DNA from 3 places in the Kitasatospora sp. NPDC057512 genome. Region 1 is predicted to be linked to each of the others. Evidence: riboswitches for the same ligand, from Rfam matches in the RefSeq annotation. Region 1 holds a riboswitch; each other region holds the start of a gene.
The links. Region 1 has a riboswitch for cyclic di-AMP ahead of ACFU6K_RS24595 (transglycosylase family protein). Riboswitches for the same ligand answer to the same signal wherever they lie in the genome.
Positions count from the first base shown of each region.

Region 2: linked by a shared signal. The riboswitch ahead of ACFU6K_RS11080 (NlpC/P60 family protein) and the one ahead of ACFU6K_RS24595 (transglycosylase family protein) in region 1 are both predicted to bind cyclic di-AMP.
Region 3: linked by a shared signal. The riboswitch ahead of ACFU6K_RS07220 (transglycosylase family protein) and the one ahead of ACFU6K_RS24595 (transglycosylase family protein) in region 1 are both predicted to bind cyclic di-AMP.

Region 1 covers NZ_JBHVET010000413.1:94-3,358, forward strand. Annotated here, with positions in the region: gene ACFU6K_RS24590 (hypothetical protein) at 7-207, opposite strand; gene ACFU6K_RS24595 (transglycosylase family protein) at 413-1,792, opposite strand; cyclic di-AMP (ydaO/yuaA leader) riboswitch at 1,784-1,970, opposite strand; gene ACFU6K_RS24600 (hypothetical protein) at 2,402-3,265, opposite strand, start outside.
Region 2 covers NZ_JBHVET010000117.1:11,335-14,599, reverse strand. Annotated here, with positions in the region: gene ACFU6K_RS11085 (NlpC/P60 family protein) at 1-332, opposite strand, end outside; gene ACFU6K_RS11080 (NlpC/P60 family protein) at 559-1,674, opposite strand; cyclic di-AMP (ydaO/yuaA leader) riboswitch at 1,685-1,838, opposite strand; gene ACFU6K_RS11075 (NlpC/P60 family protein) at 2,176-3,213, opposite strand.
Region 3 covers NZ_JBHVET010000063.1:3,308-6,572, forward strand. Annotated here, with positions in the region: gene eno (phosphopyruvate hydratase) at 1-214, opposite strand, end outside; gene ACFU6K_RS07220 (transglycosylase family protein) at 558-1,463, opposite strand; cyclic di-AMP (ydaO/yuaA leader) riboswitch at 1,469-1,637, opposite strand; gene ACFU6K_RS07225 (cytochrome P450) at 1,859-3,235, opposite strand.

The DNA of each region.
Region 1 (3,265 bases):
GGCGGGTCAGCCCTCCTGGGCGGTCGGGCGGTCGGCGGTCAGGCGGTGCCCGTCGGCGGCCTCGCCGGTACGGGTCTCGGTGCGGCGGCCGCGGGCCAGGTAGTCGCGCAGGACCAGCTCGACGGCGTCCTGGGGGCTCTTGGTGCCGGAAAGCATCATCGCGTCGATCGCGAGGTTCGCGTCGAGGGTGACGGTGACCTGGGCCATGTGACTCCTCCTCGGGTGCAGAGCAGCAGCATGCCCGTTGGGGCGGCGATCCACCACGGAACAGGGCGGAACCGCGGCCGGGGAACGTCGGGAACGCCGAAGCCCCCGGGGAGGAGCGACCAGACTCTCCCCGGGGGCGGCGGCGGATGGCCGACGTCCGTCAGCCGTGCGCCGTGGACCCTGCGCCGTGGACCGTGCGCCGTCCTCAGACCCGGCCGGCGAAGTCCGGGGCCCAGTTGGCGATGCTCTGCTCGCGGACGCCCGAGCTCGGGTTGGCGGCCTCGACGTACTTGCCGTTGCCGACGTAGATCGCGACGTGGTAGACGCCGGAGTCCTTGCCGTTGTTGGACCAGAACAGCAGGTCGCCCGCCTGGAGGCTGTCCAGCGAGACGTGGGTGCTGGCGGCGGCCTGGTCGGCGGCGACGCGCGGGACGGAGATGCCCGCGGCGCGCAGTGCGGCCTGGGTCAGGCCGGAGCAGTCCCAGCCGCCGTTGCCGGTGCCGCCGTAGACGTACGCCTGACCGACCTTCGACTCGGCGAAGGAGACCGCGGCGGCCATGCTGCCGGTCGCGGCCGGCGCCTGGGTCTGGGTCTGGGTCTGGGTCTGGGTCTGCGGAGCGGGCTTCGCGGCCGGCTTGGTGGACGGCTTGGCGGCCGGGGCCTGGGGCTGCGCGGTCGGCTGGGCGTTCACGGCACCGCCGTTCGCGGACTGGCCGGACTTCTGCGAGCGGTCGAACCAGGTGAAGTCCGAGCCGGACGTGCCGGCGGAGGACTGGCCGGCCCGGGCCTGGCCGTTGCCGCCGAAGGACAGCTGCTGGCCCGGGTAGATGGTGTCCGGACCCTCGGTCAGGGTGCCGCGGTTGAGGTCGTACAGCCGCTGCCAGCCGCCCTGCACGTTGTGCTGGTCGGCGATCGCGGACAGCCAGTCGCCCTCGACCACGGTGTAGTCGCCGCCCTGGGCCTGCTGCTGGCGCTTCTGCACCCAGTCGCTCCGGTTGCCGGAGGCGGCGGAGTCGGTGGAGGCCTGCGCGTCGCCCTGGGCGGGCACGGCGGGCTTCGCGGCGGGGGTCTGGGGCTGCGCGGGCTTGGCGCTGGGCTTCGCGGCGGGAGCGGCCGGCTTGGCGCTCTGGGCGGGCGCGGCGGGCTTGGCGGCGGTGGAACCCGCCGAGGTGTCAACGGCGGCCGCGGCGCCGCCCTTGGTGAGCCCGGCCTGGACCGAGCAGACCGGCCAGGCGCCGGGGCCCTGCGAGGCGAGGACCTTCTCGGCGACGGCGATCTGCTGGTCCTTGGTGGCCAGGTCGGCGCGGGCCGCGTAGGCCGTGCCGCCGAAGGCGGACCAGGTGCTGGAGGTGAACTGGAGGCCGCCGTAGAAGCCGTTGCCGGTGTTGATGCTCCAGTTGCCGCCGCTCTCGCACTGGGCGACCTTGTCCCAGGTGGCGACGGAGGCGGCCGAGGCGGTGCCCGAGGTGAGGCAGGGGACGGTGAGGCCGACGCCCGCGACGCCGAGGGCGGCGATCACGCGACGGGTACGGCCGGACAGACGGGTGCCGTTGGTGGGCAGCATGAAGACGCGGTCCTCTCCCACGCCTGCGAGGTGAGCTGTCGGATTCGGGCTGGAGTTGCCCGGCCGTGCGGTGAGCACGGCTTCACCCCTAGCCCTGGACCGTTCCGGAGAGCGGTCCGGGGCGACTTACCTGTGGGTCCCCCGCTCCTGCCGTGGTGCGTTTTCGCGCTTCCAGGACATCCGACGGCAGGACTCGGCGTTGCGGATGACCGGGTTCGTGTGGTCACGAACGGGGAGCACGTTAATCAGACTTAAGTTCAAACTGCAAACCACTGTGATGTGCATCACGGTTTAGTGGAAACTGCCAAAATTGCCACTCGCCATGATCGTAAATGATCGTTTTCAAGCAACGCCGCTGTGGAAGTCGACAACTGGCTCTGCCTCAGGAGTAGCGTGACGGAGCGTCGAATCGAGGAGCGGCGCACTCCGGCGGGTGGGGGAGCGGTCGCGATCGGAGCGCGCGAATCCGCGTTCCCGATTTCCTTTCAAATAGCGCCAGAACGGACATTCCACTTCATTGCCGCGTGACTCTCGTACGGGACGGACGGAGTGGCGGGAGTACGCGGAAGGGCCCGGAACGCGATCCGTTCCGGGCCCTTCGGTGCGCGCGATCCGGCGCGCGGTGTCGACTTACTGTCCGGCGTGCCCCTCGGCGGCCGCGTGGGCGCCGCGAGAGCCCTCGACGACCCCCTCGGCCTCGGCGGCGGCCGCCGCCTCCGCCTCGGCCCGCGCCAGGTCCTCCGGGGACGGCGTGGGCAGCGCGGCCAGGTAGGTGGAGGCGATCAGCTGGCCGACCGACGGGTAGGCGCCCAGCGGCGCGGCCGACGGGCAGCCGGTCTCCTCGGCGGCGGTGGCGAGCAGCTCGGAGTCCGCCTCGGGGCCGATCACCAGCGGGGCCAGCGCCGGGCGCTGCGAGCCGGTGTCCTTGAGGTGGTTGACGGCCGCGGCCACCGAGCCGGGCACGTCGAGCGCGGCGGCGACGACCGGCACGGCCAGTCGCGCGGCCAGCAGCACGCCGGTGATGCCGGCCGCGGCGGCCGCGTCCTCGCCGCCGACGGTGGTCAGCACCACGCCGTCCGCGGCGGTCGCGATGGCGAACAGCCGGGCGCGGTCGGCCCGGGCCAGCCCGGCCTCGGACAGCCGGACGTGCACGGCCTCGGCCAGCAGCGGGTGCGGGCCCAGCGGGTCGGTGACGGGCGCGCCGTACTCGGCGGCGAGCGCGTGAAGCCCGGTCAGGAAGGTGTGCGGGCCGGGCACCAGCGGCACCAGGACGGGCATCGGACGCCCGGCCTCGGCGGCCAGGGCCAGCAGCTCGGCCACGGTGCGGTCCTCGTCGCTCGCGCCCGCCGCACCGTCACCGGGGAGGTAGCCGACGGCGGTCTGGACGCCGTTCTGCTCGGTGCGGACGATCGAGAGCAGCTCCTCGACGACCGAGCGGGACTCGGGCCCGGCGGTCGCGGGCACGGCGAGCACCAGGGCCGGGGCGCCGGCCGG
Region 2 (3,265 bases), on a different contig from region 1:
CCGCCGCGGTACTCGGCCCCGGCCACCATCGCCAGGTCGCCGCGCAGCCCGTTGAGCTGGTCCTGGGCGAGGGCGATCTCGCCCTGGAGGATCGTGGTCTCGCCCTGGAGCCGCCGCTGGGCCTCCTCCGCGGCGTTGAACCTCTCGGACGCCTGCTCGGCCTCGTCGTACAGCTGCTCGACCTGGGTCTTGACGTCCTGACGGTCCGCCGGGTCGGGGCTAGCGGGGGCCGCCTGGGCGCTGCCTCCGGTGGCCACGCCCAACGCGGTGGCGGCGGCCGCGGTCAGCACCAGCGCCCGGGTGAGCAGTTGGGAACGGCGGTGCACGGGCATGGCGGCAGCGGCTCCAATCCTGCGGCGCGGCCCCGCCGCCGCACCGGGAAGGGCGGCCGTCGAGCGGGAGTCCGGTGGCAGACGTTAGCGAGTCCGGGCAAGCGAGTCCAAACCCCTCCCAACCCGAATATTCACTCCCCAATCGGACATCAGATCGAGCCGCCGGAAAAGCCGCAGGCCCGGCCTCCCCTGGGGGAGACCGGGCCTGGAGACGTCCGAGCGGGGATCAGACCCGCACGATGCCGGTCAGCGGCATGTTGGTGACCGCCTCGTAGCGCACCGACGCGCCCGGCTTGGGAGCGTGCAGCACCTGGCCGTTGCCGGCGTAGATGCCGACGTGGTGGGCGTCCGTGTAGAAGATCAGCAGGTCGCCGGGCTGGGCCTTGGAGAGGTCCGTCCCGAGCCGGGCGCCGGCCGAGGCCTGCGCCTGCGAGGTGCGCGGCAGCGACACGCCGGCCTGGTTGTACGCCCAGACCATCAGACCGGAGCAGTCGAAGGAGCCCGGGCCGGTGGCGCCCCAGACGTACGGGCTGCCGATCTTGGAGGCGGCGGCGGACAGCGCGGCGGCACCGCGCGAGCTGCCGGGGGCCACGTTCACCGGAGCGGTGGTCGTGGGGGCCGAGAGGTTGCCGCGGCTGTTGTCGCGCGAGGCGCGGTCGGCCTGCTGCTGCTGGGCCTGGGCGGCGTCGGCCTTGGCCTTCGCCTCGGCGGCGGCCTTCTCCTCGGCCTGGCGCAGCGCCTGGCGGTCCTGCTCGGTCAGCGTGTTGAGCAGGTCCTGGGCCGCCTTCAGCTTGCCCTGGACCTCGTCCTTGGAGGCCTTCAGCTGCTGGGTGGTCGACTCCAGCTCGGCGAGCTTGCCCTGGGCCTCGTTGCGGTCCTGGTCGAGCTTGCGCTGCTGCTCCTGGAGCTCCTTCAGCTGACCCTTCTGGGTGCTGCCGGCCTGGTTCAGCGCGTCGGCCTGGCTGAGGAAGCTGTCCGGGCTGGAGGAGAACATCAGCTGGACGGTGGGGGATATTCCCCCGTTGCGGTACTGCTCGCCGGCGATCTCGGCGAGGCCGCCCTGGAGCTCGGTGACCTGGGCCTGCTGACGGGCCACCTGGTCCTGCAGGCCGGAGACCTGCTTCTCCAGGTCCTGCTGCTTGGCCTGGGCGGCGTTGTAGTTCTCGGTCGCGACCTCGGCCTGCTCGTTGAGCTGGTCGACCTGCCCCTTGACCTGTTCCTTGGTCGGCTGCGGGTCCGCGTGGGCACCCTGCGCGGAGAGGACGACGGCTGCGGCGGCGACGCCGGTCAGGATCGAGACCCGGGCGCGGCCGGCGGGCTTGGGACGACGATGGGACGCCACGAAGGCGGACTCCTTCTTCCTACGTCCGCCTACCGGGTGAGCTGACGGGTTCGGGCCGGAAGCATGCCCTACGACGCCTCACGGCCGTTCCAGCGGCCGACCTGGCGCCGATTCACCCCGGAGGAACGTGGTTCCCCGGCTCCGCTCCGCAGCGCCCCCTACCACTGGGCTCCCCTGTCGGACAGTCGCTTCGACCTGTCCCGCTGCCTCGCGAACTCGACGGTAACCACCGCCGCCACCCTGGCTGGGCGATCGACAGTGCGGTGGTTCGGAGCATGACCCTAGTAACTGAACCGTGATCGGTTCAAATCCTTGTCAGAAAAAAGACAGAAGATTACCCAAGTTCCTTTGTGAAAATGACCGATGGTGACCATCACTGCACACAAGGCTGATCGGTTCTCACCATGTGGTCGCCGAAGGGCCGGAAACCCGAAACGCCACCCCGAACGGAGGTGGCGCTTTTCACAGGCCCCCGCGGGAGCCCCCGGGCGTGTCGGGCCGTCAGACCCGGCGGATGGTGTTGATCGACATCGCGTCGGCCTTCATCACCTTCACCACGTCACCGGTGTGCGGCGCGTGGACCACCATGCCGTTGCCGATGTACATCCCGACGTGGTGCATGTCGGGGCCGTAGATCACCAGGTCGCCCGGCTGGGCCTGGTCCAGCGAGGGGACCCGGGTGCCGTAGTGGCCCTGCTCCTGCGAGGTGCGCGGCAGCGAGACGCCCGCCTGCCCGTACGCCCAGACCATCAGGCCCGAGCAGTCGAAGGTGGTCGACCCGGTGGCGCCCCACACGTACGGCGAGCCCTGCTTGCTCATCGCCTTGGCCAGCGCCGTGGCCGCGTAGCCGCTGGCCGGCGGCAGGTTGCTCAGGTCGACCCGGTCGCTGCCGCGCGAGGCGCGGTCGTCCTGCGCCTGCTGGGCCCGCAGCGCGGCGCGGTCGGCGGAGCTCAGCGAGTTCAGCAGGTCCTGGGCGGCCTTCAGCTTGGTGTTGACGTCCGCCTTGGCCTGGTTCAGGTCCTTGGTGGTGGTGTCCAGCGAGGCGAGGACGGCGGCCGCCTCGGTCTTCTCCTGGTCCAGCCGGCGCTGCTGGTCCAGCAGCCCCTTGAGCGCCTCGGCCTGACTGGTGCTGGCCTGCTGGACGGTGGAGGCCTTGTCCAGGTAGCCGGACGGGTCCGAGGAGAGCATCAGCTGGACGGACGGGTCGATGCCGCCGCTGCGGTACTGCTCGCCCGCCACCTCGGCGAGGCCGCCCTGGAGCTGGGTCATCTGCTCCTGGCCGCGGGCCACCTGGTCCTGCAGCTGGTCGGCCTGCTTGCGCAGCTGGTCGGCCCGCTCCTTGGCGCCGTTGTACTTCTCGGCCGCCTGCTCCTGCTCCTCCTGGAGCTGGTCGATCTGCGCCTTGACGTCCGTCTTGTTCGGCTGCGGCGCGGCGTGCGCGGCCACCTGGGCGGAGAGGGCGACCGCGGTCGCAGCGGCCGCGGTGAGCACGGAGATCCGTGCGCGGCTCGGCTGCTTGGGACGGCGGTGGGAGGCCAAGGGACCGGCTCCTTCTTCCAACGGACTCACCTGATGGGATGAGATTCCGGAA
Region 3 (3,265 bases), on a different contig from region 1:
TGACGGCCAGGACGGCCTTCTCGACGCCCTTGCCGAAGTAGCGGTTCTTGTCGCCGTCGCGCAGCTCCAGCGCCTCGAAGGCGCCGGTGGAGGCACCCGACGGGACAGCGGCACGACCCGTGCTGCCGTCGTCGAGGCCGACCTCGACCTCGACCGTGGGGTTGCCGCGGGAGTCGAGGATCTCACGGGCTACGACGACATCGATGGACGGCACGAGGCATCTCCTTGCGAGAGCAGGGTCCGGTCTGACGGTGGTGCTGTCAGCTGGACGATTGCGGAGTCGTTACGACCAGAGCCTAACCGCCCGGGCTGCCGTGGCCACGTCGGCCTCGGTCCCGTCTCAGCGTGTGGCCCTGCTACCCACCGGTAGTTCACCTGCTTGTCCCAGCTTGTCCCACCGGAGCGGGCGAATGCGGACGAAGGGGACCGGTAGGACCGGCCCCCTTCGGACGACGGGGTGGAGCGGCGTCGGCGCCGAGCGCTCCGGCGCGGCGGCGGGCGCCCCCGGTCCTACGGGGCTACCGGCCGCGGGCGCGCCCGGCGTCGGGCGGGGCGGCTCAGCCGAGGTGCAGCACCTGGCCGGGCATGATCAGGTTCGGGTCGCCGCCGACGGTGGAGTGGTTCTGCTCGTACAGCGCGCTCCAGCCGCCGGACACGCCCTGGGCGGCGGCGATGGTCGACAGGGTGTCACCGGCGCGGACGGTGTAGTCGTGGCCGGCGGCCTGCGGGGCCTGCTGCGCGGCGCGCGGGGCGTACTGCGGCTGGGCGGCGGCCTGGCCGGCGTACTGCTGGTAGACGCTCTGGTGGCTGGTCCAGTACCAGCCGCCGTTGTTCTGGTACCAGTACACCTTGGCGTCGGCGTCCCAGCCGGCCTTGCCGGAGAAGCCCGGGGTCTGCGGCTGCGCCTGCTGCTGCGGGGCGACCTGCTGGACCGGCTGCGCGGCGGGCTTCTGGGCCGGCTTCTGGGCGGCGGGCTTCTGCGCGGCCGGCTTCTCGGCCGGCTTGGCGGCGGGCTTCGGGGCCTGCTGCTTGGGGGCGGACTGCGGCTTGGCGTCCGAGGAGGTGTCGACCGAGGCCGGGGCGCCGCCCTTGGTCAGACCGGCCTTCTGGGAGCAGACCGGCCAGGCGCCCGGACCCTGCGAGGCCAGCACCTTCTCGGCGACCGAGATCTGCTGGGCCTTGCTGGCCTGGTTGGCCTGCGCCGCGTAGGCGGTGCCGCCGTACGCCTTCCAGGTGCTGGACGTGAACTGGAGGCCGCCGTAGAAGCCGTTGCCGGTGTTGATGCTCCAGTTGCCGCCGCTCTCGCACTGGGCGACGGAGTCCCAGGTCGAGGCCGGGGCGGCCGAGGCGCCGGTGGCCGTGAGGAGCGGCATCGCGAGTCCGACGCCGGCCACACCGGCGACGGCGATGGCCTTCTCGGCCTGGGTGCGACGACGGTGACGGCCAGTTCCAACGAACAGCATGAAGAGGTCCCTCTCCGTACGCCTGCGAGGTGAGCTGTCGGGTTCGGACCGGGAGGTGGCCCGGCCGCCGTACGCGGAAACGATTCCGCTCGGGCGGCTTCACCCCAAGCCGTGGGGAGACGGCAACAAACCTGGTTCCCCCGCCCCTGCCCAGGGTTCTGGTCGGTTTCCCGTGACGCGGCGGGCAGGATTCGGCGTTCCGCGTACGAGGTCCGCAGCTGCGAACTCCAGGGAGAGTAGACAGATCATCAGACCAATCACAAGCTCATATCACCGATATCACACAACAATTACGGCCCGTGTCCGATCGCCTACCAACAGCGGCGTTATGTCCGGATTGATGGGTGTTCACACCCCCGTCGGCGGGCGATCGGCGACGTCCCGTCAGCGTGATCTCAGCAGGTCGGGGGCGCGGAAGAGGCGTCCGGAGCGGCGGCCGGAGCGGTGTGCGGAGGAGTGCGCGGAGGAGCGTGCGGGGAACGGCTCTCCGGGCTGAATTCCACCGGGAGTTCGCGCAGGCCACGCATGATCAGACCACCCCGCCAGCGCAGATTCTCCGGGCTTTCCGCGAGCCGCAGATCGGGCAGCCGGGAAAGCAGCGTGGCCAGCGCGGCACGCCCTTCGAGCCGCGCCAGCGGAGCGCCGATGCAGTAGTGGATGCCGTGCCCGAACCCCAGGTGGGGGTTGTCCTTCCGGGCCAGGTCCAGGGTGTTCTCCGCCGCGAACCGGGCCGGGTCGCGGTCCGCCGCGGCCAGCACCACCAGCACCGGGTCGCCGACCGGGATGTCCACCCCGCCGATGGTCAGCGGACGGGTCGCGAACCGCCAGGTCGCCAGCTCCACCGGCCCGTCGTAGCGCAGGAGTTCCTCGATCCCGGTCTCCAGCAGCGCGCTCTCCCCGCGCACCACCGACTCCTGCAGCGACCGGCGCTGCTCCGGGTTGCGCAGCAGCGTGTAGGTGCCGTTGCCGATCAGGTTCACGGTGGTCTCGAAACCCGCGAACAGGAGGATGAAGGCCATCGCCGCGGCCTCGTTCTCGGTCAGGTGCTCACCGTGGTCGCCGGCCCGGATCAGGCCCGAGATCAGGTCGTCCCCGAGGTCCGCCCGCTTGCGGTGGATCAGCTCCAGCAGGTACGCCCGCATCCGCTTCACCGCCCGCCCCACGCCGCCGCGTTGGCCCCCGCCGTGGCCCGGCTTCGTGTGTCGCAGCATCATTCCGGCCCAGTCGCGGAAGTCGTCCTGGTCCTCGGCCGGCACCCCGAGCATGTCGCAGATCGCGTAGATGGGGAGCGGGAACGCGAACTCGTGGATCAGGTCCGCCGAACCGCGCTGCGCGAAGCCGTCGATCAGCCGGTCCGTGAGCTGTTGCACCCGCGGCTCGAACTCGGCCACCCGGCGCGGGGTGAACGCCTTCGACACCAGCCTGCGCAACCGGGTGTGGTCCGGCGGGTCGATGTTCAGCAGGTGGGTCATCAGGTCCGCCTGCCGCTCCCCCGGGATGCCCACCCGGCCGGTGCGGTGCGCCTGCCCGCTGTGGTGTGCCGGGTTCTTCGACAGCCGGCTGTCCGCGAGCGCCTGCCGGGCGTCCGCGTACCTGGTCACCAGCCAGGCCTCCACCCCGCTCGGCAGGGTGGTGCGGTGCACCGGGGAGTGCTCGCGCAACCAGGCGTAGGCGGGGTACGGGTCGGCGGCGAACTCCCAGGTGAACAGCTGTGGGGCGGGGGCGTCGGACGACGGGGCGGCGGGCCGGGCGGGGTCGGGCTGAGCTGGCATGGACCGACCGTATCCGGTGCGACGGGCGCG